DNA from 3 places in the Sphingomonas epibiotica genome. Region 3 is predicted to be linked to each of the others. Evidence: predicted binding sites of a transcription regulator. Region 3 holds the regulator's gene; each other region holds the start of a gene.
What was found. Region 3 encodes LexA, which represses DNA repair genes until DNA is damaged. Its sites were predicted from a motif close to GTTCCNCNCTTGTTCT; they were not measured.
Positions count from the first base shown of each region.

Region 1: a site for LexA is predicted at 2,492-2,507, ahead of AAIO73_RS19675 (LexA family protein). Genes of this name have one in related genera too.
Region 2: a site for LexA is predicted at 5,213-5,228, ahead of radA (DNA repair protein RadA). Genes of this name have one in related genera too.

Region 1 covers NZ_JBDGHY010000018.1:1,366-11,077, reverse strand. Annotated here, with positions in the region: gene AAIO73_RS19690 (arylsulfatase regulator) at 1-188, shown strand, start outside; gene AAIO73_RS19685 (hypothetical protein) at 448-756, shown strand; gene AAIO73_RS19680 (Y-family DNA polymerase) at 759-2,018, opposite strand; gene AAIO73_RS19675 (LexA family protein) at 2,024-2,437, opposite strand; gene AAIO73_RS19670 (hypothetical protein) at 2,554-3,003, shown strand; gene AAIO73_RS19665 (TniQ family protein) at 3,166-4,308, opposite strand; gene AAIO73_RS19660 (TniB family NTP-binding protein) at 4,312-5,235, opposite strand; gene AAIO73_RS19655 (TnsB C-terminal domain-containing protein) at 5,232-6,914, opposite strand; gene AAIO73_RS19650 (TnsB C-terminal domain-containing protein) at 7,254-8,936, shown strand; gene AAIO73_RS19645 (TniB family NTP-binding protein) at 8,933-9,712, shown strand, end outside.
Region 2 covers NZ_JBDGHY010000005.1:255,929-265,640, reverse strand. Annotated here, with positions in the region: gene AAIO73_RS12285 (putative O-glycosylation ligase, exosortase A system-associated) at 1-630, opposite strand, end outside; gene AAIO73_RS12280 (hypothetical protein) at 623-763, opposite strand; gene AAIO73_RS12275 (cation:proton antiporter domain-containing protein) at 849-2,633, opposite strand; gene AAIO73_RS12270 (iron-sulfur cluster assembly scaffold protein) at 2,633-3,067, opposite strand; gene AAIO73_RS12265 (CvpA family protein) at 3,117-3,638, opposite strand; gene radA (DNA repair protein RadA) at 3,821-5,191, opposite strand; gene AAIO73_RS12255 (type 1 glutamine amidotransferase domain-containing protein) at 5,374-5,928, opposite strand; gene AAIO73_RS12250 (DNA topoisomerase IB) at 6,034-7,062, shown strand; gene AAIO73_RS12245 (mechanosensitive ion channel family protein) at 7,072-8,223, shown strand; gene AAIO73_RS12240 (MaoC family dehydratase) at 8,349-8,804, shown strand; gene AAIO73_RS12235 (acetyl-CoA C-acyltransferase) at 8,819-9,712, shown strand, end outside.
Region 3 covers NZ_JBDGHY010000001.1:111,946-121,657, reverse strand. Annotated here, with positions in the region: gene trpC (indole-3-glycerol phosphate synthase TrpC) at 1-39, shown strand, start outside; gene moaC (cyclic pyranopterin monophosphate synthase MoaC) at 36-503, shown strand; gene AAIO73_RS00595 (molybdopterin molybdotransferase MoeA) at 768-1,946, shown strand; gene lexA (transcriptional repressor LexA) at 2,000-2,662, shown strand; gene AAIO73_RS00585 (alpha-glucuronidase family glycosyl hydrolase) at 2,846-4,984, opposite strand; gene AAIO73_RS00580 (MFS transporter) at 5,194-6,420, shown strand; gene AAIO73_RS00575 (endo-1,4-beta-xylanase) at 6,417-7,577, shown strand; gene AAIO73_RS00570 (translocation/assembly module TamB domain-containing protein) at 7,977-9,712, opposite strand, start outside.

The DNA of each region.
Region 1 (9,712 bases), on a different contig from region 3:
CTTCCGATATCGATCTGCTCGGCGGCATGTTCGACGTGATGCCGGACTTCAAGGCGCTGCTCGATGCCGGATACGGCGAAGAGATCGAGAGAAACGCCGGTCGCTTCCCCGGCCTGCACCGCTACGCCGTCATGCTCTCAAATATCGCCGAAGGGATCGCGGACGGCTCCATCCGGGTGCCACGCTGACGCCACTCCCGCTGGCAGATAATGTGAGCAGGCGACCATGACTGCGAGCAGCGCCGGATGATGGCGAGCACATTGGCAATTAGCGTGAGCAGACTGCTCCGCCCATTGTCAGATAATCCGAGCAGAAAATCGCTCCGTTTGCGAGCACACGCCGCTACGATTGCAAGCGCCTACATGTATCCATAATCGCTCCCGCGACCGGCACGATGCTGCCGCCAAATCGTTGATGGCCTGACGGAAATTCGAGGGAGAACATCGAATGCGTAGCCTGGTTGCTGTGTTCACGGTCGGGATATTCGCGATCGCGCCCCCTGCCGGCGCGCAGGACATGCCCGGCGCAGTCGATCTGGGCGCGCAAGCGCGCACCCAGGTTCAGTCAGCGACTGCTCGTGGCTATGCCGAACGGGGCGGGGCGGCGACCGCGCGAGGTCCGAACGGGGTGCCACTGTCCGCTCGCGCGAAAAGCTATTGCGACAGCTATTCCGCACGGTTGCGCCAGTACGGCGCGAAGGATGGGCGAGTGATGAAGCTGGCAGCGGCCTGCCGGCAGGCAGGCTATCGCTATTGATCTCACCGCGCGATCGGCACCTGATCGATCCGCGTGGTCCAGGACGGGCTCTTGAAAGCACGCTTGGTGTCGTAGCTCTTCTGGCCAAAGCCCTCGGAGGCAAGCCGCATCGTGTTGCGGCCGAACCGCCCGTTGAGCCCGTCGATCGCGGCGAGCAGGGCAGGGGATCGCGGATCGGGCACCGCGAACAGGTCGGCCTGGTGCGCGGTCATCGGCTCCAGCCCCTCGAGCATGACGCCGCACTTGGTGTAGACGCCGCCAGTTTCGTACATGACATCCGCCATGCGGCCCGCCATACCGCCGATCACGCGCGGATCATTGGTCGCCGGCGACAGCCGCGCTATGCGCGAGGCGGACGGCGCGTTGGGCTTGAACCGGCTTCCGTGGGCAAAGGCGATCAGGCGGGTGGCAGCGAGATCCTGCGCGCGGATCTTCTCGGCCGCGCGGACCGCGCGGCGCACCATCGCCTCGCGCAGCGCCGCGACCTCGCGCACCGGCTCACCGAAGCAGCGGGTCACCGCGGTCGCCTTGGACGGGGGCGGCTCCGGCTCGAAATCGGTGCATTCGACGCCGTTCAGCTCGCGCACGAGCCGCTCCAGCACCACCGTCCCCACGTCGCGCGCGACCTCCGGGGGGAGGGCGGCAAGATCGGCCGTCGTCCTGACGCCGAGCGGTCGCAGCCGCTCGGTCATCGCTCGCGCGATGCCCCAGACCTCCTCGACCGGCCATTGCGCGAACAGGCGCCGCCGCAGCTCGATGTCGTGCAGGTCGACCACGCCCTTCCAGACCTTCTCCGACGCCTTGGCGAGGGCGTTGGCAACCTTGCTCAGCGTCCGGGTCGGGCCAAGCCCGATGCGGATCGGCAGGCCCGTCGCACGCTTGACGGCCGCGATCACGCGGTGCGCGGCCGCCACGTCGCCCAGGCCGTTCGGGAGCACCGGCAGGCGAAAGAACGATTCGTCGATCGAGTACACCTCGACCGTGCAACTGTGCTCGGCGAGGACCTGATTGAAGCGACGATTCATGTCGGCATACAATTCGTAGGAACTGCTGCGGTATTGGATGCCATGCTCGCGGACGATATCACGAATCTTGAACATCGGCGCACCCATCTTGATGTGCAGCGCCTTGGCCTCCTCGGAGCGCGCGATGGCGCAGCCGTCCCCGTTACTCAGCACGATGAGCGGTTTATCGCGCAGCGACGGGTCGAATACCCTCTCCGACGAGCAATAGAAGTTGGAGACGTCAGCGATCGCCCACATGGCGGTCAGCCCTGCAGGTTGCGCACGGAGGCGCGGACGACGCCCCACACTTCGACACTCTCATCCGCGATCACCGCGTCGTAGCGCATCCGCGCGTTGCGGGCCTCGAGGACCGGCTTGCCGTCGCGCCAGACCAACTGGCGGATCACGAAGCCCCCGTCGACCACGGCGATGACGATGCGGCCGCTAACCGGCGTGGCGTCGCGATCGACCACCACCACGTCGTCATCATAGATTCCAGCGTCGATCATGGACTGTCCGCTGACCCGGAACACGAAGCTGGCGGCGCGGTCGAGGCGCAGCAGCGCCACGAGATCGATCGCGGTTTCCTCCCAGTCCTGGGCAGGCGAGGGGAAGCCAGCGCCGGCCGCGCTCACCACCCTCAGGCGAAACGCTGGCGGCAGATCGGCGATCGGCATCGGTTGGGACAGGGGAATCACACACGCGGACATGCGCGCATGATATGCTGGATAAGAACATGAAGGGAACGAGATTTTCCTTTTGTTCTCATTTCGCATGACTCATAGAGTCATGGATGCCGATCCGCCCCGAAAACCGCTGGCTGTACCCGATCGACTGGCCGCTGCTGTCGGACCAGATCCGGTTCGTGCGGGCAGGAGGGCGCTGCGAACGCTGCCGGCGACCGCATCTTCGGCACGTCGCGCATCTGGGCGATGGGCGCTGGTGGGATAGCGAAGCGCGATGCTGGCGATCGGGAGAGGGGCGACGGGTGAAGGTCGGCGACCTCTTCGCGCTCGACGTCGTGCGGATCACCTATGTCGTGCTGGCCTGCGCGCATCTGGATCATGATCCTGGCAATAGCGCGCCGCGCAATCTCGCCGCGCTATGCCAGCGATGTCACATGCTCCACGATGCCGAGGAGCATCGCTGGCAACGCTGGTGGAATGCGTTTCGGCTGCGCGCGCTGCAGGATCTTTACGAAGATCCGCGACACGCTCGCGCGCGAGAACGACGGCGCGGCTAACTCGCGACTGACTGGCAAGCCTTAGCTGCGAAAAAGCCACGTCAGTCTCTGCAAGAACGATGCCGGAAATCTGCTAAGCCATTGGTTTAACATAAGATATATTATCGGACTGGCGGATTTCTGTTCCTTCAGAGATGCTTACGTGCCGTCCGACGGGCATTGTCACCCGCTCAGCAACAGTCGCTCGCGGTGCCGCTGATCCCGCTCGGCCCGCCACGCGTGAAACTGCGCCAGAACGCTTTCGGCGTCCATACCAGTTCGTCGCTGATGGGCCTCAATGCGGACGCGTAGGCGTGCCGGCCAAGCCGTGCTGTTTCGGATCAGGGTGGCCTGCACCCAGCGAGGCACGTAGCTGAGCAGCTTCTCCAGAATGTGGCGCTCGCGAAACGGCAGATGAGCGCCCGACATCAGGCGGCTGACGGGCTCGTCGGCGAGGAGCGCTACCACCGCGCTGAGAATGTGAGCTCGGCCGTAAGGCGAAAGCTCATGGTAGGGCTGTTCGTCCCAGGTCTGTGGTTTGTGCTCCGGCATGATCGGCAGCACGGGGCAGTCGACCAGGTTAATGTAACTGGTCCTGAAGAGGCTCGGCGCCAGCAGCGCCCGGGTGAGATCGCGCAGCACGGTGAGGAACTGGCGGGCGGGCACCGGCTCCATCCCCGGCAAGCATGCGGGATGCCCGAGCAGCGCCTTGCGGACCTCCCCGTCAAACGCAAACAGGATCGAAAGCGCCGCAGCCGTCTCTTCCGGCTCGAAATACGCCGCTGGTGTCGGCTGCGTCCAGCGGCTTGCCCTTAGCGGGGTGCCGCAATCGCCGCACACGAACTCGATGCCATTCGACCAGATGAACCGCGGCGCGTGTCTCGGCCGACAACGCCGACAGTAATCCTGTCGCCAAGCGCGATGCTGGTGACAGAAGACGATCGGCAGCGCCGCCTCTGCGTCCAGGTAAGCTCCGCCCGCCTCGTGCGCTTCGGCAAGGCAGTAGCGGCACCAGGCGAGATCGAGTTCGCCTCGCGCTCGGCCGAAACCGTCGATGCTTGGCAACCAGTCCACCGCCAGCCCTGGCCAGCGGCGCTTGACCCCGAGATTGAGCACGACATCCAACGCGACCCGAAGACCGGCTGCGACGCTTCTCGCCTCGTGCGGATCCCAGCGGACATCCGGCTGCGCCTTCGGACCGGCCGTCCATAGTGCCTCCCGAAGCTCGGCGACCGATACATCGTAGAAGGCCGCGGTCCGTCCGAGCCAGGATGACGGCAACTCGTCGGAACGAGGACGCGGCGCGAACGGCAGCGCTCCCGCCACGGCTCAAGCAGCCGCCGTCGCCCGCCCGCGTCCACGGCGCTGGGCTAACGCCTTCATGCTGACGGAGGGAAGCACAAGGTCGTCGGCGTCGAGGTCACTCACTTCGATACGCTCGGTGCCGTTCTCGATTGCCCGCACAGCGAGCGTTTCGACGAGCCGGAAGATGCGGCCGGTGTTCCCGTCGCTGAGGTCGAGGATAGCGGTGCGGCATCGCTCCTCCTCCAGCTGAGATGGCTTGCGCAGAGGCAGGATCGCGGCGAGCGTGACCATCAGCAGCCGAAATGGCTCGTCGTTCTGCCACCGGACCAGCTCGACCGCGTCGAACCGCTCGGCCAGTGCCGCATCCGTGAGCAGCGCCGCGCGCGCCTCGTGGTTGCCGGTGCAGACGAGCGGAATCTGCAGGTCGTTGGCCAGATAGCGAAGCGTGTTGAGGAAGACGCGCTGCTGCCGTGGCGTGCAGGCCAGCATGTGGTTGATCTCGTCCAGGATCAGCATACGAGCACCCACCTGCCCCATGATCCGGCGGGTGAGCTGCCGGGCTCGCTGGACGTCGCCGCGCCCCGCAAAGCCGGCGCCAAGCTTCTCGAGAACCTCCCCGTAGAACTCGCCATCGGTCGGCTGTGGCGGCAGCTGAACGGCCACGACCGGGATCGTCGCCGTTCCCGTTGTGTCGTTGAACCCGCGCGGGTTCTCCGCCTCGAAGCGCTCGACGATGCGGGACTTCCCCATCCCGGTCTGGCCGTAGATCAGGAGGCACGGCATGCGCGTGCGCGGCGGGTAGCGTAGCATCGCATCCAAGGTCTTGCGCACGGTTTCCGCCTTCGGGAAGCCGAGCCAACGATCCATGCGGATCCAGGCAATTCGCTCCTTGTCGGCCCACATCGCACGCTCGCGGTAGTCCTCGGCAAGATGCGACAGATCGCTCATCTGGGCATCTCCTCGACGAGGTACGGTAGCGCCTGCCGATCACCGCCCTTATCCGTTCCCGAGGCACCCGGCAGAGCTGTGGCTCTGTCCTCCTCAATGGTGGGCTTGCCGCTGCTTCTGGCGCGCCGTGCATCAGCCAAGGCTGCCCTTGTCCTCTGGAGCGCGAGCCGTGCGGCCTTCGTCTTGTGAGCGGCTTCCGCTACGATCAGCCGCTGTGTCTCGACCGCCTGGAAGATCAGCGTCTCGTCGACCGCTTGCTGACCACGCTCGCGCAGGGTGCGAACCGCCTCCTTCTGTTCCCAGCGGGTGATCGCCGGCCGCCGGAGGTCACGATAGGGCACCTCGAGGTGCTCGCCATGCGGGAGCTCGAGCCAGATGCGAGAAAGGTCACGCGGGTCCCACCGGATCGGCATGGCCTGCCCGGGTCGCGTGTACCAGCAGGACAGCGCGTCATCCCAGTAGTGCGTATGGAACAGTTCGATGCCGTGCGGGGTCACCGCGCGTAGTTCGCAAGGCAGGAAGTCGAAGAGGAAGCTGGCGCGATCGACCGGCAGCCGCGCCAGCTCCGGCCGCCGTTCCATCGCTTCGGCCCAGGCGAGCGCCGGCGGGATGCCGATGCCGCGGTGTCGCTCTGCATGGTACGGCCCAATGATCTGTGCGGCGAGCCAGCTCTCCAACTCGCCCAGCGTCATGCACGCTTGGGCTTCGGAGTCGTATTCGCCTCGCTCCGCCACGTTGGAGAACGTCGTGCCGGGCAGAAGATGGACAGCGCCCATCACTGTCCCGATCAGCCGCTCGATATGGCCACCGAAGTGCGGACGCCGAACCGGACGATACTCGAGCGAGATCGAGTGGGCACGGCAGCCCCGTTTCAGAGCGTCGGAGCGGTGCTCGCGCGCATTGTCGAGGTGTAGCCGATCCATGAGACCCTGATTGTCCCAAGGTGCCTCCATGCCGCGCTCGGCCAACCAGGCGGTCTTGGGGAGAACGGCTTGGCGCATGCACATGCCAACCGACACGGCCGAGGGTGCAAGCATATCGAGGTGGAACCCCGGTACCGTGCGGCTCGCGATATCGATCATCAGCGTGAGCCACGGCCGACCGATGGGCTTTCGATACAGATCGTCGACGACGATCACGTCGACCAGCGTGTGATCCGATTGCACGAGCTCCAGCGCGTAGCTGGCATCCAACACGCCTCGCGTCGGCTCCCACTTGTCAGCGGCGGCTTTGGACCCTTGCCTACGGGCCGTGACGGTCTGGGGAGGCAGTCTGTCCAATCGTGCTTGGATTGCCTTGGTGCTGGGCACCTTCAGCCCGATCTTCTGCGCCTCATGTCGGAGCCAGCGGCGGAGCGCCTGCACGTTCGGCTTCTCGAGGGTGAGATAACACTCCGCGATGCCTCGGGCGATCAACTGCTCGGCAGCAGATGAGAGCCGCCGCTCTCCCCTCTCCCGCCCTCGCGGGCGCGGCAACAGCGAAGCGGCAACGGGCGACGCCCGATAAAGCTGGAGAAGCTCATGAAAACGGGCGCGACCCAGCCCAAGCTTATCCAGCGCTTCGGCGGCTGCGTTGCCCGGGATGCGGGTCAGCGCAGCAAGTGGGCGGATGATCTTCTCGCGGCGGTGCGCTTCTGCCCAATTAGCGTCGCTCGCCGTCTTCAGGTCCGCGGTTCGCATGGTACGACGCCTCGGCTGATCCAGCCTGGCAAGCGTCCGCTCTTTTGGGGAGAATGTCCACCATTTCAGGAGTGGACTGACGCCGGGCGACGCTCGCCGTGTGCGTCCACCGTTTCAGGACAACCGACAAGCGCGCGAAATCTGGCCATCACCTTTTTAGCGGGAATCGGTGTTATCGCTAGAAAGAATGATCCGGAGGTGCCCGATCATGTCGGTTCTCCTGAAAGGGTGGACTCGCGGCTAGATTACCGCTGGGCGACGACCTGCACCTGAAACAGTGGACATTGTTCTCGAAACAGCGGACGATCGCCCAGCTGGGACCAGCCGAGGCGTCGTGCCATGCGAACCGCGGACCTGAGGACGGCGAGCGACGCCGACTGGGCGGAGGCGCATCGCCGCGAGAAGATCATTCGCCCGCTCGCCTTGATGACGCGCGTGCCCGGCGATGTGGCCGCCAAAGCCATGGTCCAGCTGGAACTCGGCCGCGCTCGCTTCCACAAGCTCCTGCAACTCTACCGAGCCTCGCCCGCTGCGGCGTCACTGCTGCCGCGACCGCGAGGAAGGGAGAAGGGGGAGCAGCGGCTCTCGGCCGCGACTGAGCAGCTTATCGCTCGCGGCATCGCTGATTTCCACCTCACGCTCGAGAAGCCCAGCGTTCAGGCGCTCCGCCGCTGGCTGCGACACGAAGGAACGAAGATCGGGGTCAAGGTGCCCAGTACCAAGGCGATCCAAGCGCGGTTGGACCGGCTCTCTCCCCAGATCGTTACGGCCCGCAGACAGGGCGCCAAGGCAGCCGCTGACAAGTGGGAGCCAACGCGAGGCGTGCTCGAGGCGGCCTACGCGCTTGAGCTCGTCCAGTCGGACCACACGCTGGTCGACGTGATCGTTGTCGACGACCTGTACCGCAAGCCTATCGGCCGGCCCTGGCTCACGCTGATGATCGACGTGGCGAGCCGAACCGTGCCCGGCTTCCACCTCGACATGCTGGCGCCGTCCGCTGTTTCGGTCGGCATGTGCATGCGACACGCCGTTCTCCCCAAGCGGGACTGGCTGGCCGAGCGGAGCATGAAGGCACCGTGGGACAGCCAGGGGCTCATGGATCGGCTGCACGTCGACAACGCGCGTGAGCACCGCTCAGACGCGCTGAAGCGCGGCTGCCGAGCTCATTCGATTGCGCTCGAATATCGGCCGGTGCGTCGGCCGCACTTCGGCGGTCACATCGAGCGGCTGATTGGCACGATGATGGGGGCCGTCCACCTCCTACCCGGAACAACCTTCTCTAACGTCGCCGAGCGTGGCGACTACGATGCGGAAGGTGAGGCCTGCATGACGCTGAGCGAGCTGGAAGTCTGGCTCGCCGCGCAGATCATCGGCCCATATCATGCGGAGCGGCACCGCGGGATCGGCATTCCGCCCGCCCTTGCTTGGGCCGAGGGGGTGGAACGACGCCCGGAGCTGGTCCGCCTTCCGGCCGACGATGCCGCGTTCCTGTTGGACTTTTTGCCCTGCGAGCTGCGCGCCGTGACACCACACGGCATCGAGCTGTTCCGCACACATTACTGGGATGATGCCCTATCCTGCTGGTACACGCGGCCGGGGCAGACGATGCCGGTGCGCTGGGATCCCCGCGACCTTTCGCGCATCTGGCTCGAACTGCCGCACGGCGAGCACCTCGAGGTGCCCTACCGCGATCTGCGGCGCCCCGCGATCACCCGATGGGAACAGAGGGAGGCGGTTCGCACCCTGCGAATGCGCGGCCAGCAGGCTGTCGACGAGGCGCTGATCTTCCAGGCTGTAGAAACGCAGAGGCTGATCGTCGCAGACGCGGCGCACAAGACCAAAGCCGCGCGGCTCGCGCTTCAGCGGACCAAAGCGGCCCTGCGCGACGCTCGACGTGCGAGGGATGGCAGCGAGCTACCGCTCGAGCAGGTAACCCCCGCCGTTGGTTTATCTGCGGTCCAGGAGAGGACGGGCGGCGATCAGCAGGCGCTTCCGTATCTTGTCGAGGAGATGCCCCGATGAGCAACCTCTCCCACCTCGCCGATGGTTATCGCGATCGTGCGCTTTGGCCCGACGCCGACCGGATCGCCTGGATCCGCAAGGACCGGTGGCTCGGCTTTCCGAAAGCGGAGACGGTGCGCAAGACGCTGGACGCGATGCTGCGCTATCCGCCGCGCACGCGCATGCCGTGCCTGCTGATCTACGGCCAAACCGGCATGGGCAAGTCGCGCATCGTGGAGCGCTTTGAGGCAGAGAACCCGCGCGGGTTCAACGAGGCGATCGGCGTGGCGACGATGCCGGTCGTGGGCGTCCAGCTTCCACCGCAGCCGACCGACGGCGAGTTCTACGGCGAGGTGCTCGAGAAGCTCGGCGCCGGCTTCGCCGGTCGGGGGGACACGCAGCGTGCGCGCCTCCTGACTCGCCGGCTGATGGGGCAGGTGGGTGCTCGCATGCTGATCCTGGATGAGATCAACCACATGCTGGCCTGCACGCCGCGCCAGCAGCGCATCTTCCTCAACACGCTCCGCTACCTCGCGAACGACCTGCAGATCCCGCTCGTCTGCACCGGCAACCACGAGGCGCAGGCTGCGCTGCTCACCGATGCGGCGCTCGCCGAGCGGTTCGATGCGGTCGAGCTGGCTCGGTGGCAGAACGACGAAGCGTTCCGCCTGTTGATGGTCACGCTGGCTGCGATCCTGCCGCTTCGGAGACCTTCACAGCTGGAAGAGGAGCGTTGCCGCACGTCGGTACTCGATCTCTCCGACGGCAATACCGGGCGCATCTTCCGCCTCGTCGAG
Region 2 (9,712 bases), on a different contig from region 3:
AAAGACCAGCGCGAAGCAGAAGGTTCGCACCCGCCAGTCGGGCGCGAACACCTTCCCGAACCGGCTGAACCACAGGATCAGTGGAATGATCGCGATCGCGACGGTCGAGATCGTCGACCCTTCGTACAACCCGGCATTGTTCGACACCATCAGGTTCAGCTCGCCATAGCCGCCCCCTGACCCCAGCGTCTTGATCCCGCCGACGATGATGATCGACGCTGCCGACAGCACCATGAACAGCAACAGCGATTCGATGCGCAACCGCGTCCGCAGAGTGAGCGGGAGGAAGATGGCAAAGGCCAGCGCCTTCCACACCCATTCCCATTTATACTGTGCGTCGACCGGGAAATCGGCGGTCTTCGTCGTCCACAAGCAGTAGAGGAGCAGCGCCAGCATCAGCAGCTGACGCGGTGCGATCCGCGTGTCGCGCTTGTCGTCGACCACCATCCACGCCGCGACCGACAGACCTGCAGCGATCAGCGAAATCGGCACCGAATTTAGCAGGATATAGGTCAGCCGCTGCGGCGAGACGATGTCGATATAGACATAGGTGAGCACGAACACGAACGGCCGCCGCAACCCGGCCGCGAACAACGCGCACAGAAACGCAACGAAAACTAGGTCACGCACCCGGACGCCGACCCCGCCGCACCCGCACCTTGGCCGGCTCGCCCTCGCGATCCAGATCGTCACGCCGTAGCAATCGCCACACCGCCAGCAGCATGAGGAAATGCGTGAGACCTAGCGAGAAATTGTCGATCATCAGCCGCCCCTTCCGCGTACGCCGCCACCATAGACCGGCGAGGTTGCTACGACGTTAAGCGCGATGGAACGCAGGGACCAGTTCGCTACCCTGCGTCGTCGGCGACGGTGCCCGGCGCGGCGCTGACCCGGGCGTGGGTGAAGATCATTTCGCGTCCCTGTCGCAAGTCGCCGGTTTCGGACTGTTGCATCAGCCGCTTCGCATCGGTCTTGCGATACAGGTCCTCGGTCCGGTCGATCTCGCCATCGTCAACGCCGACCGACACCATCGCGGCGCGCGCCATCGTCACCGCCGAATCAAGTACCTCGCGGAACACGCCCTCGACCGGTGCGCCGGCCAGCCGGACGACCGCGCGCCGGTCGAATGCGCGGACGAAGATGCCAGGCGTCGGAAACGCCTGATGGATTGCAGCGATCGAGTCACCGTCCAGCGGATCGCCATCGACGCAGAACAGCAGCAATTCTGCATCCTGCGCCCCCGCCAGTCGCAGCAGGTCGATGCGGGTGCCGTCGCCATAATAGACCTTCATGCCGAAGCTGTCGGCGATCTCGATCATCTCGACGTCGCGGTCGATCACGGTGACGCTGATCCCCTGCGCCAGCAGCATCTGCGCGACCGTCTGGCCGAACCGGCCATAGCCAACCACCACCGCGCTCGCGCCGTCATGGCGTGGCCCTTCGGGCGTGCCGCCCTCGCGCTTCTCCGGTTCGGCGCGGAACCGGCGAGTCGCCATCATCAGGAACGGGGTGGTCGCCATCGACAGCGTGACAATCGCGCCGAAGACGCTGGCGGCTTCGGGTGCGATCAGCAGCGCGTTCTGCGCCTGCGCGAACAGCACGAAGCCGAATTCGCCGCCCTGGCTCAGCAACAGCCCCAACGCCAGCGCCCCGCGCCACGGCATCCCGAACAGCCGCCCGAGCCCAAAGATCACCAGCCCCTTGGTCGCGATCAGCGCGATCGCCATGCCGACCACGAACACCGGCCGTTCGACGATCGCACCCAAGTCGAGCATCATACCGACCGCGAGGAAGAACAGCCCGAGCAGGATCGAGCGGAACGGCTCGACATCGGCCTCGAGTTCGTGGCGATACGGGCTGTCGGCCAGCATCACGCCCGCGATGAACGCGCCGAGCGCGGTCGACAGGCCCAGCGCCTGCATCACCGCCGCGCTGGCAATCACGGTGAACAGCCCGGCGAATACGAACATTTCGCGCTCGCCCATATTGCCGATCAGCCGGAACATCGGCCTGAGCAGAAAGCGCCCGGCGAGGATCAGCCCGGCGACCGCGCCGACCGTCCATAGTCCCAATTGCCACCCCGGCGGCCCCCCGGCATCGGCCGGATTGCGCGACAGCGCGGCGACGATGGTGATCAGCGGGACGATCGACAGGTCCTGGAACAGCAGGATCGCGAAGGCGCGTTCGCCGAACGGGGTCTTCATGCGCCCGGCGGATTGCAGCATCGGCAGCACCTGCGCCGTCGACGACAACGCCAGCGGCAGACCGAGTGCCAACGCTGCCGCCCAGCTGAAATGCGTCGCCAGCCACACCACCCCGGTGATCGCGATGCCGCACAGCACGACCTGCATCAGCCCGAGGCCGAAGATATCGCGCTTCATCTGCCACAGCCGCGACGGGCTGAGCTCGAGACCGACGAGGAACAGCAGCAGGGTGATGCCGAGTTCGGCGATCGCCAGTTTGGATTCGGCGTTGCCGACCAGCCCCAGCACCTGCGGCCCGACCACCGACCCGGCGACCAGATAACCGAGCGTCGCGCCCAGCCCCAATTTGCGGAAGATCAGAACGAAGATCAGCGCCGCGCCCAGCAGCGGCGCGAAATCATGCAACAACGACGCGGTGCCATGCTCCATCAGGCGGCGGCCCGCTGGCCGGCGAGGGCCGCCGCCTCGGCCGCCGCTTCGAATGCGAGCCGGATCGAGGCATGGCGGGCGCTATGCGGGCGCGCCGGTTCGAACAGCGTCAGTCCGGGCCAGTCGGGCGCATCGCCTTCCCCCGCCAGCCACGCGGTCAGCGCATCACGCGCGGCGGCAAGTTCCGCCGCGCTTCGCCCGACGATCCGGCGCGCCAGCAGTGCCGACGATGCCTGTCCCAAGGCACAGGCGCGCACCAGCATCCCGACCGCAGCGACTCTGCCGTCTTCATCCAGCGCAATATCGACCGTCACCCGGCTGCCGCAGATCGGCGATCGCTTCTCGACGCTGGCATGGGGGTCGGGCAGGCGCACGGCCTGCGCGGTCTCGGCGGCGAGGCGGAGGATTTCGGTATTGTAGAGATTGGCGGTCACGCGACCGGATGTAGGGCGCGATCGTGACGCTGGCGAGTCGGTCGCGCGATTATTCGCCGAACACCGGCTCGCCGCGCCGCCGGCGGTCGATGAAGTCGACCACGCTGGCGCTCGTCGCGTTGAGCAGCGGATAGGTCCGCGCATCCTTGATCCACGCCGGCCGTCGCGTCGGCCCGCCGCCGATAAAGTCCGCCGCGAGCAGCAGCAGCAGAAAGGCTAGGCTGGTCAGGATCAGTCCCTTCAGCGCGCCGAAGCCGAAGCCCAGCGCCCGGTCAACCGGTCCCAGCACCGACGCCCGCGTCCGCGCGCCGATCGCATTGGCGACCAACCGCCCGGCGAAATAGCCGACCCCGGCGATCAGCGCGAAGGCAAGGGTAGCGGCACCCCCGGCGGTGCCGGTCGGCCCCACCAGCGCTGCGGCGACCGGCGTGTGGAACAGCTTGAGCGCCAGTACGACCAGCACCCACGCGCCAAGCGACAGCACTTCGGTCACGAACCCGCGCAGGAAGCCGAGCACCGCCGCTCCGCCGACGGTAAGCAGGACGGCAATGTCGAGCGAGGTCAGACCCATGCAACGGCTATGCCGGGAGGAGTAGTGATTGTCGAGCGGCCACTAAATCCTCCCCGCCCCGCGGGGAGGGGGACCGCCGCGAAGCGGTGGTGGAGGGGGTGCGCCCCGCAACGCAACGGTCTGTATGCCGCAAACCCCCTCCACCAGCTTCGCTGGTCCCCCTCCCCGTGCCGGGGAGGAGTTTAGCGCCCCAACATATAATCCACGAAGCGCGGCAAATTCTTGAACCCCGACAGTTTCACCGCGCCGCCTTCGGCACTTTGCGCCGATGGCACCAGCGCCCGCCCGAACCCCAGCTTGCCCGCCTCCTTCAGCCGCAGCGCGCCATGCGCCACCGGTCGCACCTCGCCCGACAGCGCGATTTCGCCGAACACGATCGCATCCGACGGCACCGGCCGTTCCGACAAGGCCGATACCAAGGCCGCCGCCACGGCAAGGTCCGCCGCCGGATCGGTCACCCGGTACCCACCGGCGATGTTCAGATAGACTTCGGCGGTCGCAAACGCCAAACCGCACCGCGCCTCCAGCACCGCCAGGATCATCGCCAGCCGCCCGGAGTCCCATCCGACCACCGCCCGCCGGGGCGTCGCACCCGATGCCAGCCGCACCGTCAGCGCCTGCACCTCGACCAGCACCGGCCTGGTACCTTCCAGCGCCGGGAACACCACCGTGCCGGTGACATTCTCGTCACGACTTGTAAGAAACAGCGACGATGGATTTGAAATTTCAGACAATCCTTCGCTTTCCATCGCAAAGACGCCGATCTCGTCGGTGCCGCCGAAGCGGTTCTTCACCGCGCGCAGGATACGATATTGGTGGCTGCGCTCGCCTTCGAACGCCAATACCGTATCGACCATGTGCTCCAGCACGCGCGGTCCGGCGATCGACCCGTCCTTGGTCACGTGGCCAACCAGCACGACCGCCGTGCCGCGTTCCTTGGCGAAGCGGATCAGTTCGCCCGACGATGCGCGCACCTGGCTGACCGTGCCGGGCGCGCCTTCGATCAGGTCGCTATGCATCGTCTGGATCGAATCGATGATTAGCAGGTCGGGTGCCGCCGATCCGCCGAACGTCGTCAGGATATCGCGCACCGACGTCGCCGCCGCCAGTTGCACCGGCGCGGTGCCGAGGCCCAGCCGTCGCGCGCGCAACCGCACCTGATCTGCTGCTTCTTCGCCAGATACATAGGCGACGCTCTTGCCGGCCAGCGCGAGCTTCGCTGCCGCCTGCAACAACAGGGTCGACTTGCCAATGCCGGGATCGCCGCCGATCAGCGTCGCCGACCCCTCGACGAAACCGCCGCCCAGCGCGCGGTCGAGTTCCGCGATGCCGGTCGTCAGCCGCTCGGGCAGGGCGATATCGGTATCCAGCCCCGACAACAGGATCGGTCGGCCGCCGCTTTGCAGGTTATGCCGCGCCGAAAAGGGGGTGACGACCGCCCCGGCATCCTCGACCAGTGTGTTCCAGTCGCCGCAATCGGCACATTGCCCCGCCCATTTCGACGAGACCGATCCGCATTGCTGACAGACATAGCGCTTCTGGGGTTTTGCCATGACCCGCGTCCTAGCAGAGCCAGAACGAAAGGGGAATGTCGGGGAAGATCTGCCACCGGATTTCCAGTGGTGGCCCCTCCATCTTCGGCTTCGCAAGTGAACTTCGGCGATGAGGGATTGCCGGCCGTGCGGGAACGCCGAACGGCCGGGTTCGGGGCGGAGCTCGCTCCGCCCCGCCCCGCTTACGCCTCGGCCAGTTCGCTTTCGATCGCCTCGATCATCGCCTTCGAAAAGGCGGGAATGTCGTCGGGCTTGCGGCTGGTGATGAGGTTGCCATCGATGACAACCTGTTCGTCGACCACTTCGGCGCCGGCGTTTTCTAGGTCGGTGCGTACCGATGGCCAGCTGGTCACGCGTCGGCCGTCGACGACGTCGGCCTCGACCAGTAGCCAGGGGGCGTGACAGATGGCGGCGACGATCTTGTCATCGTCCATGAACTCGCTGACGATCTCGACCGCGCGTTCCTCCATGCGCATCTTGTCGGGATTGCCGACGCCGCCGGGCAGCAGCAGCGCATCGAATTGTTCGGTATCGACGTCGTCGAGCGTTAGGTCGGGCGTGATCGTCCGCGCCTTTTCACTGTCGTTGACGACGCCTTGGATCGGATCGGTCTTGATCGAGGCGAGCGTCACCTGCGCCCCGGCATCGAGCAGCGCCTGACGTGGGTCGAACAGTTCGGATTCCTCGAACCCGTCGGCGGCAAGGATCAGCACGCGGGCATTGGCGAGGTCGGCCATCGGTAATCTCCTGTTACGGTCCGCTCCTAACCGGCCGGCTCCGGCCGGGTTCCGGAACGAAGCGACGAGCCGAACATTGATCGGGTCATCTGCAGGGACAGCCCGATGGACACAGCCGAAGACGACCTCCCCTGCCCCGCCGGCTGCAACTTTTCCGATTGCGAGGCGGCGGGGATCACCCGCAAGAAGCTGACGCGCGGCTGGGGTTACTATGACGCAAACGGTGAACGGATCACCGATCGCGACGAGATCGACCGGCTGAACGCCATCGGCCTGCCCCCCGCCTATCGCGACGCATGGTATTGCCCCGACCCGTCCGGTCATATCCAGGCGATCGGGTGGGACGACAAGGGCCGCAAGCAATATCGTTACCACGCCGATTTTCGCGAGGCGCAGGAGACGGCGAAATATGATCGGTGCGCGGCGTTCGGGCATGCGCTGCCCAAGCTGCGCGCGCAGGTCGAGCGCGATCTGGCCAAGCGCGCACTGTCGCGCGAGCGGGCGGTGGCAGCGGTGGTGCGGTTGCTCGATCTCGGCCGGGTGCGCGTCGGCAATGAAGGCTATGCGCGGGTCAACAAGAGTTTCGGCGCGACGACGTTGCGCAAGCGCCACGCCAAGCTGACCGGTACCCGGTTGAAATTGCAGTATAAGGCGAAGTCGGGCAAGCTGCGGGTGCTGACCATCACCGATCGGTCGCTCGCCAGTTTCGTGCGCAAGTGCCAGGATTTGCCGGGCCAGCATCTGTTCCGCTGGGTCGATGCCGAGGGCGAGACGCATCCGGTCACCTCCAGCGACGTCAACGCCTATATCCGCGAGGCGATGGGCGGGGACTTTACTGCCAAGCATTTCCGGACATGGGGGGCGAGCGTACTGGCCTTCACCTCGCTGGCCGAGGCGGAGCAGGACATTAGCCTGAAGACGATGCTGGGCCCGGTGGTCGACGCGCTGGGCAATACGCCGGCAATCGCGCGCAAATCCTATGTCCACCCCTTGCTGGTCGATCTGGTCAAGGACGGGCAGAGTGCGTTTCGCGAGACGCTACGCCTGCCCCGCTCCGCCAAGCATCTCAGCCGCCACGAACGCGGGCTGATCGCGCTGCTCGAAGCGCAGGCGAAAGTCGCCGAAGCCGCCTGAAAGGATCGCATGACCGTCAATAGCAGTTCGCCCGCCGCGACGGTCGAAAAGAGTTTCAATGCCGATCAGGCACAGGCGCAGGCGCGGCTGCTGTTCCAGGACAGTGCTCGGTGGATCGCCGACAACTGGTTGCAGGTATTGGTGGCGCTGGGCGTCGGCGCGGCGATCGTCGTCGTGCTGCTGGTCGTGCGGCGCTGGGGCATGCGGCTGTGCCGTAACGATCGCGCCGGATGGGGGACGGTCGCCGGACGGGCGGTGGCGCGGACCAGCGTCTTCTTCATGGTGATGCTCGCAGCCAAGCTGGTCGACGGCTATGCCAGCGCGCCGCCGATGGTGACGGCGACGATCGAGTTCCTGTTCACCGTGGCGGCGGTGTTCCAGGCGGCGATCTGGGCGCGCGAAGTGATCCTCGGCGTGGTCGAGCGGCGGACGGCGAGCGACCATTATCATGGCGAGGCGCTGGCGTCGGCGATGGGGCTGATCCGGTTGCTGGTCACCTTCGCATTGTTCTCGATCGCGCTGATCGTGGTGCTCGACAATCTGGGCGTGAACGTCACCGGGCTGGTCGCAGGACTCGGCGTCGGCGGCATCGCCATCGGTCTGGCGGCGCAGGGGATTTTCGCCGATCTGTTCGCGGCGCTGTCGATCATTTTCGACAAGCCGTTCCGACGCGGCGACAATGTCAGCTACGACCAGACCAACGGATCGATCGCCGAAATCGGACTGAAATCGACGCGCATCCGATCGATCACCGGCGAAGAGCGGATCATCTCTAACAAGAATCTGCTCGATAAGGAGATCACCAACAACAGCCGGCGCGAGCATCGCCGCGCGTCGTTCGTGATCGGCGTCACCTATCAGACCGATCCCGATACCTGTGCGCGGATTCCGGCGATGCTGCGCGAGATCGTCGAGGCCGAACAGCGCGTGTTCGTGCGGTGCGGCTTTGTCGGCTTCGGGGCGTCGAGCCTCGATTTCGAAGTCATCTTCGATTCGCCGGGGGTCGATTATGCAGCCTTCTACGACGGGCGGACCGCGGTCGGCATTGCCATCCTGCGGCGCTTCAACGCCGAGGGGATCGAGATCGCCTATCCGACGCAGGTCAATCTGACGGCGCGTGCCGACGGGTCGATCGTCGACCCTGCCCCTGCGGCAAGCTGAATTTTTCGAAGATAGGGTTTGGATCGCCCGGACGCCGGCAATGCTACTTTCCCGGTTTCGGTGTGTTCCTGCTTGCGATTGCGCGGGTCGTGCCGCTATGCTTCCCCCGAACGAGGGAGAGGTCGGTGACGGCGATCACGGCGGAGGCGATGGCGGAACGGATCGGCAGCGAATGGCTGTCGGACTGGGTGCTGCTCGACCAGGCGCGGATCACCGCCTTTGCCGATGCGACCGACGATCACCAGTTCATCCATGTCGATCCGGTGGCCGCAGCCGCGACGCCGTTCGGCGGCACGATCGCACACGGCTTCCTGCTGTTGTCGCTGCTGCCGAGACTGGCGGCGAGCAGCGGGATGTCGGCAGTGTCGGGCGCGCGCATGGAAATCAACTATGGCGGCAACCGCGTGCGTTTCGTCCGGCCGGTGCGGTCGGGGTCGCGCATTCGCGGGCGCTTCACGCTGATGGCGCTCGACCAGAAGCGGCCCGGCCAGTGGCAGCAGACCATCACCTATGCCGTCGAGGTCGACGGTAGCGACCAACCCGCGCTGATCGCCGAATGGATCAGCCAGATCTTCACCTGAACCCGAGGACCATCATGCGCTCAGCCGTCATCGTTTCGACCGCCCGTACCCCGATCGGCCGCGCCTATCGGGGGGCGTTCAACAACCTGCCCGCACCGACGCTGGCGGCGCATTCGATCCGCGCGGCGGTCGAACGCGCCGGGATCGAGGGGGGCGAGGTCGACGACGTGCTGTTCGGCGCGGCGCTGCAGCAGGGGCATCAGGCGGGCAATATCGCGCGGCAGGCGGCGCTGCGGGCCGGGCTGCCGGTGACGGTGTCGGGCATGTCGATCGACCGGCAATGCGCCAGCGGACTGATGGCGATCGCCACCGCCGCCAAGCAAATCGTCCATGACCGCATGGACATTTGCGTCGCGGGTGGCGTTGAATCGATCAGCCTCGTCCAGACGCCGCAGATGCGCATCGCCGCCGATCCCGAATTGCTGGCGATGCAGGGCGATATCTACATGCCGATGCTCCAGACGGCCGAAATCGTCGCCAAACGCTACGGCATTTCGCGCGATCGGCAGGATGCATATGCGCTCCAGTCGCAACAGCGCACCGCCGCCGCACAGGCCGCCGGACTCTTCGATGCCGAACTGGTATCCGTGACCGCGACGATGAACGTCGTCGACAAGGCGACCAAGGAAGTGTCGGCGCATGAGGTCACGCTGACCAAGGACGAGGGCAACCGCGCCGACACGACGCTGGAAGGGTTGCAGTCGCTCAAGCCGGTGATGGGCGAACAGGCGGTCATTACCGCGGGCAATGCCAGCCAGTTGTCGGACGGATCGTCGTCCTGCGTGCTGATGGAAGAGTCGGTCGCGTCGGCGCGCGGATTGCAGCCCCTCGGGCGCTATGTCGGCATGGCGGTCGCGGGCACCAAGCCTGACGAAATGGGCATCGGCCCGATCTATGCGGTGCCCAAG
Region 3 (9,712 bases):
CATAATGTCGAGGCGGCAACGCGAGCGATGATCGGATGAGCCTTACCCATCTCGATGCCGATGGCAGCGCGCATATGGTCGATGTCGGCGGCAAGGCGGTTACCCAACGCATTGCCGTCGCCACCGGACGCATCACCATGTCGCCCGAGGCGCTGGACGCGATCCGCGACGGGCTGGTGAAAAAGGGCGATGTCCTCGCCGTCGCGCGTGTCGCCGGCATCATGGCCGCCAAGCGGACCAGCGACCTGATCCCGCTCTGCCACCCGCTGCCGCTGACCAAGGCATCGATCGACTTCGCGTTCGAGGACGACGCGATCCGTGTCGGCGCGATTGCCGCGACCGAAGGCAAGACCGGCGTGGAAATGGAAGCGTTGACAGCGGCTTCCACCGCATTGCTCACCATTTACGACATGGCCAAGGCGATCGACAAGACGATGGTGATCGAGGGTGTGTGCCTGCTGGAGAAACAGGGCGGCAAGTCGGGCGACTGGCTGCGCGGTTGATCCACCGCGGAAGCCCCATCGTTACCCTGGGTCGCCCCAAACCTCTCCGAAAATGCGGGACGGAGCCAAAGTCAAACCGTACCCCGGCGAAGGCCGGGGTCTAGTTGGGGGACGTGAGTAACCTACAGAAAACCCTTCCCAACTGGACCCCGGCTTTCGCCGGGGTAAGGCTAGTTTGTGGATAGATTTGCGACTTCCATAGTAGCTTCGATAAAGTCCCCGCTGAAGAAATCGCCTACGCGCCCCCTTTGAAAAGGCCCACCCATGAGCCTCCTCCCCGTCGCCGAAGCCCAGTCCCGCGTCCTTGCGCTCGGCCGCGCCCCGCTTGCCGAAACCACGCCCATCGCCGACGCCATCGGTCGCTTCGCCGCCGCCGACGTCGTCGCCCGCCGCACCCAGCCCGCGCGCCCGCTATCGGCCATGGACGGCTATGCGATCCGCTTCGACGACCTGCCTGGACCATTCGCCGTCATCGGCGAAAGCGCCGCCGGTGCCGCCTTTTCCGGCGCCGTCGGTGAAGGACAAGCCACCCGCATCTTCACCGGCGCGGCAATGCCGACCGGCACCGACTGCGTGCTGGTGCAGGAGGAAGCGACGCGTGACGGCGACCAGCTTCATTTGTCCGGTGAAGGCCCCGTACGTGGCGGCAATGTCCGTCGCGCCGGCCTCGATTTCCGCGAGGGCGAACTGCTAATCGCCGCCGGCGAACGCATCACCCCCCCTCGCGCTGCACTGGCGGCGATCGCCGGTCACGGCACGCTGCCGGTCGGCCGCCGCGTCCGCGTCGCCATCGCCGCGACCGGCGACGAACTGGTCCCTGCCGGACAGCCGATCCGCGACGACCAATTGCCCGAAACCAACGGACTGATGCTCGCCGGTCTGCTCGGCGACCTGCCGGTCGACCGCATCGACCTCGGCATCCTGCCCGACCGGCTGGAGGCACTAGTCAGCGCCTTTGCCGCGGTCGATTGCGACCTGCTGGTCACCACCGGCGGCGCCTCGGTCGGCGACCATGATCTGGTCCGTCCGGCACTGGCGGCGGCGGGCGGGACGCTCGATTTCTGGCGGATCGCGCTGCGGCCGGGCAAGCCGATGCTGGCTGGAACGCTTGGGCAGGCGGCGGTACTCGGACTGCCCGGCAACCCGGTCTCGGCATACATCACCGCCCTGTTGTTCGTCCGGCCATTGGTCGCGCGCCTTGCCGGCGCGACCAACCCGCTGCCCCGCACCGTTCGCGCGACAATGGCCCACCCGCTACCGGCCAACGGCCCGCGACAGGACTATCTGCGTGCGACGCTGGTCGACGGACAGGCATCGACCGCGGCCATCCAGGACAGCTCCATGTTGCGGACGCTGGCGCGTTCGGACTGTCTGATCGTCCGCCCGCCGTACGCCCCGGCAGCCGATGCGGGCGACTCGGCGGAAATCCTGCAACTCGCTTGACGGCAAGCAAATCGTTTCCTATTGGTTCCACGTCTGTTCCGACGGAGGACCCCATGCTGACCCGTAAGCAGCACGAGCTGATCTGCTTCATCGACGACCGGTTGCGCGCGACCGGCGTATCGCCTTCGTTCGAGGAGATGAAGGAAGCGCTCGACCTCAAGTCCAAGTCGGGCGTTCACCGCCTGATCTCGGCGCTGGAGGAACGCGAATTCATTCGCCGCCTGCCCAATCGCGCCCGCGCGCTCGAAGTGTTGCGGATGCCCGAGCGGCCGGTCGCCAAGAAGACGGCGGCCAAGCCTGCCGCCGCCCCCCGCCCCACGCCCCAGCCTGCGAACGACGTCATCGAACTGCCGCTGCACGGCCGCATCGCCGCCGGTGTCCCGATTGAAGCGATCGAGGGACAGGCGACGTTGCCCGTTCCCGCGGCGCTGCTCGGTGCTGGCGATCATTATGCCCTTGAAGTTGCGGGGGACTCGATGGTCGAAGCCGGCATTCTCGACGGCGACTATGCGCTGGTTCGCCGGACCGAAACCGCCCGCGACGGCGAGATTGTCGTGGCGCTGATCGAGGATAGCGAGGCGACGCTTAAATATTTCCGCCGCGAAGGCGCAATGATCCGTCTCGACCCCGCCAACCGCAGCTACGATCCGCAGCGCTATCGTCCCGAACAGGTGCGCGTGCAGGGCAAACTCGCCGGCCTTCTCCGCCGATACTAACCTCCATTCCCTTCCCCGGCGGCGAGGAAGGGAGCGGCAACGCCGTGGAAGGGTGAGAGCGATCTAACCCCTACAAACCGCCTGTTAAGATTCAGTCGCGATTGCAAACAAACCGCGCGCAAGTGTGAACTTAGTGAACTTTGGCGCCCCGCCCGGCTTCTCCAGCCGGGCGGGGCCTCACCGTTACTTGCCGTTTCCCGGCGCCCATGGAGTCCGTATCGCCTTGTAATAGCTGGCCGGATGCGGCGGCGGCGTTACCCCGGCCGGGATCGGACGGCCCGACACTTCCGCGAAGTACGCGATGCATGCATCTCGCCACCACTGCGCCTCCTTCCGCTGGATCGCGAGGAACTGGCTGACCTCGGCAAAGCGCTGCGCATCGACCTTCCCCTCCATCGCCGCCCATTGCGCCTGCATCGCTGCGACCTCGGCCACGCCCCGGTCGTAATGCGCGACCAGGTCCTCCCACAGCGTCCGCCCCGACGCCATTCGCCGGTCCCATGACGCGTGATGGAACCACAGCAGCAGATTTTCGGGCACTGCCCTGGGATCGCTGAACTTCTTGGCCAGCACCGGCGCATATTGCGCGGCGGCATTACTGCCCGACGGCGTCCGATCGAACCCGATGCCGTTCCGGTCGGCCTTGTGGAAATAGACCGGGTTCCAGTCCTCTCGCGCCAGATCGTCGACCCAAGGCCCCGGTCCGTAATGATGTCCGGTGGCGAACAGGTGGTTGAGCCCCAGCGGCATCATGTAATCGACGACCGCCTCATGCGACCGCATCATCATCGCGACGATCGGGTCGGCCGTCGCCTGCCCCCATGTCATCGCCGCCCAGTCGCGCGCGATCTCGCGCGCATCGCCGTCCGGGTTCCACGCCAGCCGCCCGAACGCATACCAGTTCGCCTGATCGAATTGCGATCCCGACCAGTTGCGATCGGTGCCGATGTTCGACACCCCCGCCATTCCCGTCAGCGCACCCGGCCGTACCGGCGTGTCGAGCACGTCGGCGACCGTGGCGCCCTTGCGCGGACGATAGGTGTCGCTGCGCAGAACCTCCTGCCACAGGGTCCCTAGATAGACGAGGTGCGTGGCGAACCCCATATATTCCTTGGTGATCTGCACTTCCATCATCAGCGGCGTGCGCGGCGTCGCCCCGAACAGCGGATGGAAGGGTTCGCGCGGCTGGAAATCAATCGGGCCGTTCTTAACCTGCACGATCACATTGTCGGCGAACTTGCCGTCGAGCGGTTCGAACTCGCTATAGGCCTGCCGCACCCGGTCCTCGGGCTTTTCATTGGCGTAGACGAACGCCCGCCACATCACGATCCCGCCATGCGGCTTTAGCGCACGGGCCAGCATGTTGGCGCCATCGGCATGGCTGCGCTTGTAGTCGCCCGGCCCCGGCTGCCCCTCCGAATTGGCCTTGACCAGGAACCCGCCGAAATCGGGAATGCGGGCATAGATTTCGTCTGACTTCGCCTTCCACCATGCCGCGACCTGCGGATCGAGCGGATCGGCGGTCTTCAGCCCCCCGATCTCGATCGGTGCGGAGAACCGCGCCGAAACATAGACCTTGATCCCCCACGGCCGGAAAATGCCGGCCAGCTTCTCGATCTTTCCCAGAAATTCGGGCTTCAGGATATCCGCGCTGGCATTGACGTTGTTCAGCACGGTGCCGTTGATGCCGATCGAGGCATTGGCGCGCGCATAGTCGGTGTAGCGCGGATCGGAAAAGCCCGGCAGCTTCTGCCAATCCCAAAGCGACCGCCCGGCATAACCCCGCTCGACATAGCGATCGAGATTGTCCCAGTGGTTGAGCATCCGCAACCCAAGTTTCGGCCGATCCACCACCGACAGATTGTCGATCGACCCGCCGGTCTGCGCAATACGGAGCAACCGGAACGCGCCATATAATACACCGATCGGGGTGTTCGCGGCCACGACCGTCACCGGTTTCCCATCGACCGTCGCCGACCGCACCACGAAACCCTCGTCACCTGCATCCGCCAACGGCAACCGTAAGGCCGCGATTCGCGCAGACCTGGCCGTGCCAATCACGATCGCGCCATTTGCTACGTTGCCCGCAGCAACCGCGCGGCCGGTCAAACCGGTCATTCCCCGAACAAGTTCTGCCGCCGCAAGTTCGATCGTCGGATCCGCTTCGTCACGCACTACCGATGTCGAACGCGCAGCAACGGCGGTCGCCTGCGCCGGTGGCAGCGGCCGGTACCGCAGCCAAAGGTCATACCCGTCCTCGGCCCGCGCCGGCGCGGTCCATAGCCCGCCGATGACCGCGATCCATCCCAACCATTTCAGCATCAGGCATCCTCTTTGCGTCCCGTCTGACCGACGGCGTTGACACGGGCATATCATGCCGACCATGGTAGCGCTACCACGTCCAAGAGCGTGGAATCGGAGAGCGCATGACCCTGAATCCCCCCGATCGCGCGGGAGCATCCGCAGTTGCGGGCAGTTCCTCGCCGCCCTTGGCGAAGCCCTCCGGACGGGTACGCTGGATCGTCTGCGCGATGCTGTTCTTCGCGGTGGTGCTATCCTATGTCGACCGGCTGGTGCTGGCCGTGCTCAAGCCCGATCTGGCGCAACAATATGGCTGGTCCGAAACCGGCTATGCCGACCTCGCTTTCTACTTTCAGCTTGCCTACGGCCTCGCCTATGTCGTCGCCGGTCGTATCGTAGACCGGATCGGGGCCAAGGCCGGCTATGCACTGGCGATGATCGTCTGGACGATCGGCCACGTTCTGCACACGGCCTTCACCTCGACCAGCGGCATGATCCTCGCGCGGATGCCGTTGGCAGCGGGCGAGGCCGGCACCTTCCCCGCCGCGATCGCCGCGACCAACGAATGGTTTCCTAAGCGGGAGCGGGCGTTTGCGATCGGGATATTCAACGCCGGGTCGAATATCGGGGCGCTGCTGACGCCGTTACTGGTGCCGTTTATCGTTGTGACGCTGGACCTTGGCTGGCGGGCGGCGTTCTTCGTCACGGGCGCGCTGTCGGCCGTCTGGCTGGCGGCGTGGTTCGCATTCTATCGTCGGCCGCGCGAAAAGGCGTCGTTGTCGGCCGAGGAACTGGCGTGGATCGAGGCCGACCCGGTCGAGCCGCAGCGCCACGTCCCCTGGGCACGGATGTTCCGCATCCGCCAGACCTGGGCCTATATCGCCGGGCGGTTCCTGATCGACCCGATCTGGTGGACGTTCCTGTTCTGGCTGCCGGACTTCTTTGCGAAGTCGTTCAACCTGTCGATGAAGGAATTCGGCCCGCCGCTGATCGCGGTCTATCTGCTTGCGGACGTCGGTTCCGTCGCGGGCGGGTGGCTCAGCACCCGGCTGATCGGCAGCGGCATGTCGATCGGGCGCGGACGCAAGTCCGCCATGTTCTGCGCCGCGCTGTGCGCCGTGCCGATCGCCGGCGCAGTCTATGCGCCGAGCATGTGGATCGCGGTAGGGCTGATCGGACTGGCCTGTGCCGGGCATCAGGGTTTCTCCGCCAATCTCTATGCGCTGCCCGGCGACCTGTTCCCCCGCTGGATGGCGGGGTCGGTGGTCGGCATCGGCGGGCTGGCCGGCGCGGTCGGCGGCATGCTGATGGCGAAGTTCGCCGGAGCAATTCTCGAAACCGTCGGCAGCTACCAACCGATCTTTATCGTCGCCGCCTGCGCCTATCTGCTCGCGGTCGCGGTCATCCACCTGATCGTGCCCAACTACACCCCCGTCGATGGAAAGGCCGTCGCATGACCATGATCGATCGTCGCAACATGCTTGCGGGTAGCGCCGCCCTCCTCGCCGCCACGACGGTACGCGCGGCGGATGCGCCTACCGATACGCTAAAGGCCGCCGCCGCCAGCAAGGGCCGTCGCTTCGGATCGGCCTTTGCGTGGAGTCCGCCGGGCGCCGATGCCGGATCCTTCGCCAACCCGGCCTATGCCGCGTTGCTAAAGCGCGACTGCGATGTGCTGGTCCCCGAAAACCAGATGAAGTGGCAGGCGATCCGCCCCGCCGCCGACCGGTTCGATTTCAGCCGCTTCGATCCGATGGTCGAATGGGCGACGACCAACGGCTTCGCCCTGCGCGGTCACACGCTGCTCTGGGCCTATTCGAAATGGTTTCCGGCATGGCTGAACAATCATGATTTCGGCCAGCGGCCCGCGGTCGAAGCCGCCCGCATCCTCGACCAGCATATCGATACCGTCACCAAACGTTATGGCGGCAAGATCGAGAGCTACGACGTCGTCAACGAAGCGGTCGATCCCGATACGGGGGGCTTGCGCGAAACATCGCTGTCGCGGGCGATGGGCGGCACGGCGGTCGTGCTGGACCATGCGTTCCGCACCGCCCGCGCCGCCGCGCCACATGCCGAACTGGTATATAACGACTATATGAGCTGGGAAGACGGCAACGCGAAGCACCGTGCGGGTGTGCTCGCGCTGCTCGAGGAGTTTCGCCGTCGTGGCACGCCGGTAGATGCGCTGGGCGTCCAGTCGCATATCGGTCTGTTCAAGCCGACAACCGATGCCGGCGCGGTAGCGAAGCGGCTGGAGCCCGAATGGCGGGCGTTCCTCGACCGGGTAACGGGCATGGGATACCGGCTGGTCATCACCGAGTTCGACGTGCGCGACAAGGGGTTGCCGGCGACGATCGCCCCGCGCGACAAGGGCGTGGCCGACTTCGCGCGCGCCTATCTCGACATCATGCTGTCCTATCCGCAACTCGGCGATGTGCTCGCCTGGGGGATGAGCGACCGGTATAGCTGGCTGCGCGGGTTCGAACCGCGCACGGACGGGGTGATCGCCCGCGGCTGTCCCTATGACGTGGATTTCAGGGCGAAGCCGTTGCGTGGGGCGATGCTGGCGGCATTGGCCGGGGGCGTAGAACGGGCTGCCAGGGAGCGGTAGGCGGCTTCATAAACGGCATTATGCCGGAGCCGAAGCCGGTCGGGCTGAGTATCCTTTGCGCCTGTCGAAAGGGCGTATCGAAGCACCGCTCGTGGCAGGTGCTTCGATACGGTGCTTCGACAAGGTCAGCCCCTACTCAGCACGAACGGTTCAATCTGATATCGTCACGCTTGGGGCGTGGGTCGGTTTCGGGCGGGGTAACGCTTCCTCACCGACTGGCCATCCCCGCCGCCCTTCCAAGATTAAACTCGACCAGCTTCGGTCGCCCTCACCCTTCCGCGGCTACGCCGCTCCCTCCCTTTCCCGCCGGGAGAGGGACAATATGCCGAAGGCGGATCTATCGCGACTTCATCCGGGACGATGGGACCGGCGCGCCGAACGTCGCGCCGGCCCGCCCCGTCAATAATCCCGACTATACCGCACCGAGGCGTTCGATCCGCCGAACGATCCGGTCTGCGACAGCACGCTGAGCGTACGGGTCAGGGCGATCTGGATCTGCGTGGCGGTGAAGCCGCGGGCGTCGGTGATGATCTCGATATATATGTCGTCGGTCAAATATTTGCCCGCGGCGAGCGAGGTGCCGCGGCCGGTCGCCTCGTCGCCGCCCAGCACGCGCAGCCGGTCGAAGCCGGTCGCCGAGCGGAGCTTGCCGAGCGGGTTGAGCCCGCCCCCGCCCGACCCGCGCAGCGAGTTGAGCGCGGCCGCCAGCTGGATCGCCTCGGTCGCCGACAGGTTGGTGACCGAGCTTCCGAACAACAGCCGCGACAGCACCTCGTCCTGCGCCAGCGCCGGGGTCGAGTTGAACGCGATCTGCGGCGCCTGCGCCGTGCCACTGACGTTGATCGACGCGGTGATCCCCTCGGCGGTCGTGCTTGCGACGATGTCGATGACCGGGTTGGTGTAATTCTCCCCTTCGAAGCGGATGATGCCGCGTTCGACCTCGAACCGCTTGCCCGCGAAGGAATAGGTGCCGCGTACCAGCTGCAACTGGCCGTTGATCGTCGGCGCGGCGGAGGTGCCACCGATGCGGAGATCAGCCTCCCATTCCGATTCCAGTCCCATGCCCGACACGTAGAGCCGGTTGTCGGCGCGGACGCGCAGCGCGAGGCGGAACAGCCCGGCCGATGCGGCCTGCTGCTGCGGACGGGTGGCGGCGGGACGATTGGCGTCGCTCTTGCGCCGGACGCCGGTCAGTTCGGGGACTTCGGCCGCACCCTGGCGGATGATCTGATAACGCGCCTCGGGAATGGTGAGGTCGCCCGAGATCAGCCCGCCATCGGCACCGTTCTGGATGCGAATATCTCCGGTCGCCGATGCCCCGAGCGCATCGCTGCGTGCGAGTTGCGCGTCGCGAAGCTGGGCCCGGATATCGATCGGGAAACCGCTGTTCGACGCCAGCCCGACCGTACCCTGCGCGGCGATCGTGCCGTCCCCGGCACGGGCGCGAAGCTGAGTCAATTCGAACCGGTCGTTGGTGAAGCGGCCGTTGATGCCCATGTTTGTCAGCCGGGTGCCCAGCGTCTCATTCTCATAGGTCAGGTTGTTGGCCCGGACGACACCGGTCAGCTGCGGCGCCTGCACCCGACCGCCAAAGTCGGCGGCGATGCCAATCGGTCCGCTCAACTGCTGGTCGGCGATCCCCGCAAAGGAGAACAGCACACCCGCCGGCCCGTTATAACGAATGCCGCCCGACAGCGGAGCCGCCAGCATCCGCGTGACCCACGAACCGCTGCCCGGGGGCAACGGCCGCAGGTTGGCGACCATCCGGCCGACCGTGGTCGTGCCGCGCCGGATCAGCGCCCGGCCGCTGCCGCCCTCGGGCCGCAGGTCGCCGGCGAACACGATATCGACCGGTTCGGAGACCGAGGCGAGGCTGGTCCGCTGGAAATTTCGGATCGTCAGCCGGGCATCGGCACGCGGGAAGCTCTGATCGGCGGCCTGCGCGAAATCGAGGCTGCCGGTCGCGGTGCCGCCGATGCCGGTGCCGGGCATGAAGGCATTGATGATGCTTAGGTCGAGCCGGTCGAGCCGGGTCTGGATCGACATGCCGTTGCCATAAACGCCGGCGGCACGGATCGACCCCTGCGCGAAATCGATGCGCGTCGGGTAGAGACGATAGCCGCCCGGCGCCGATA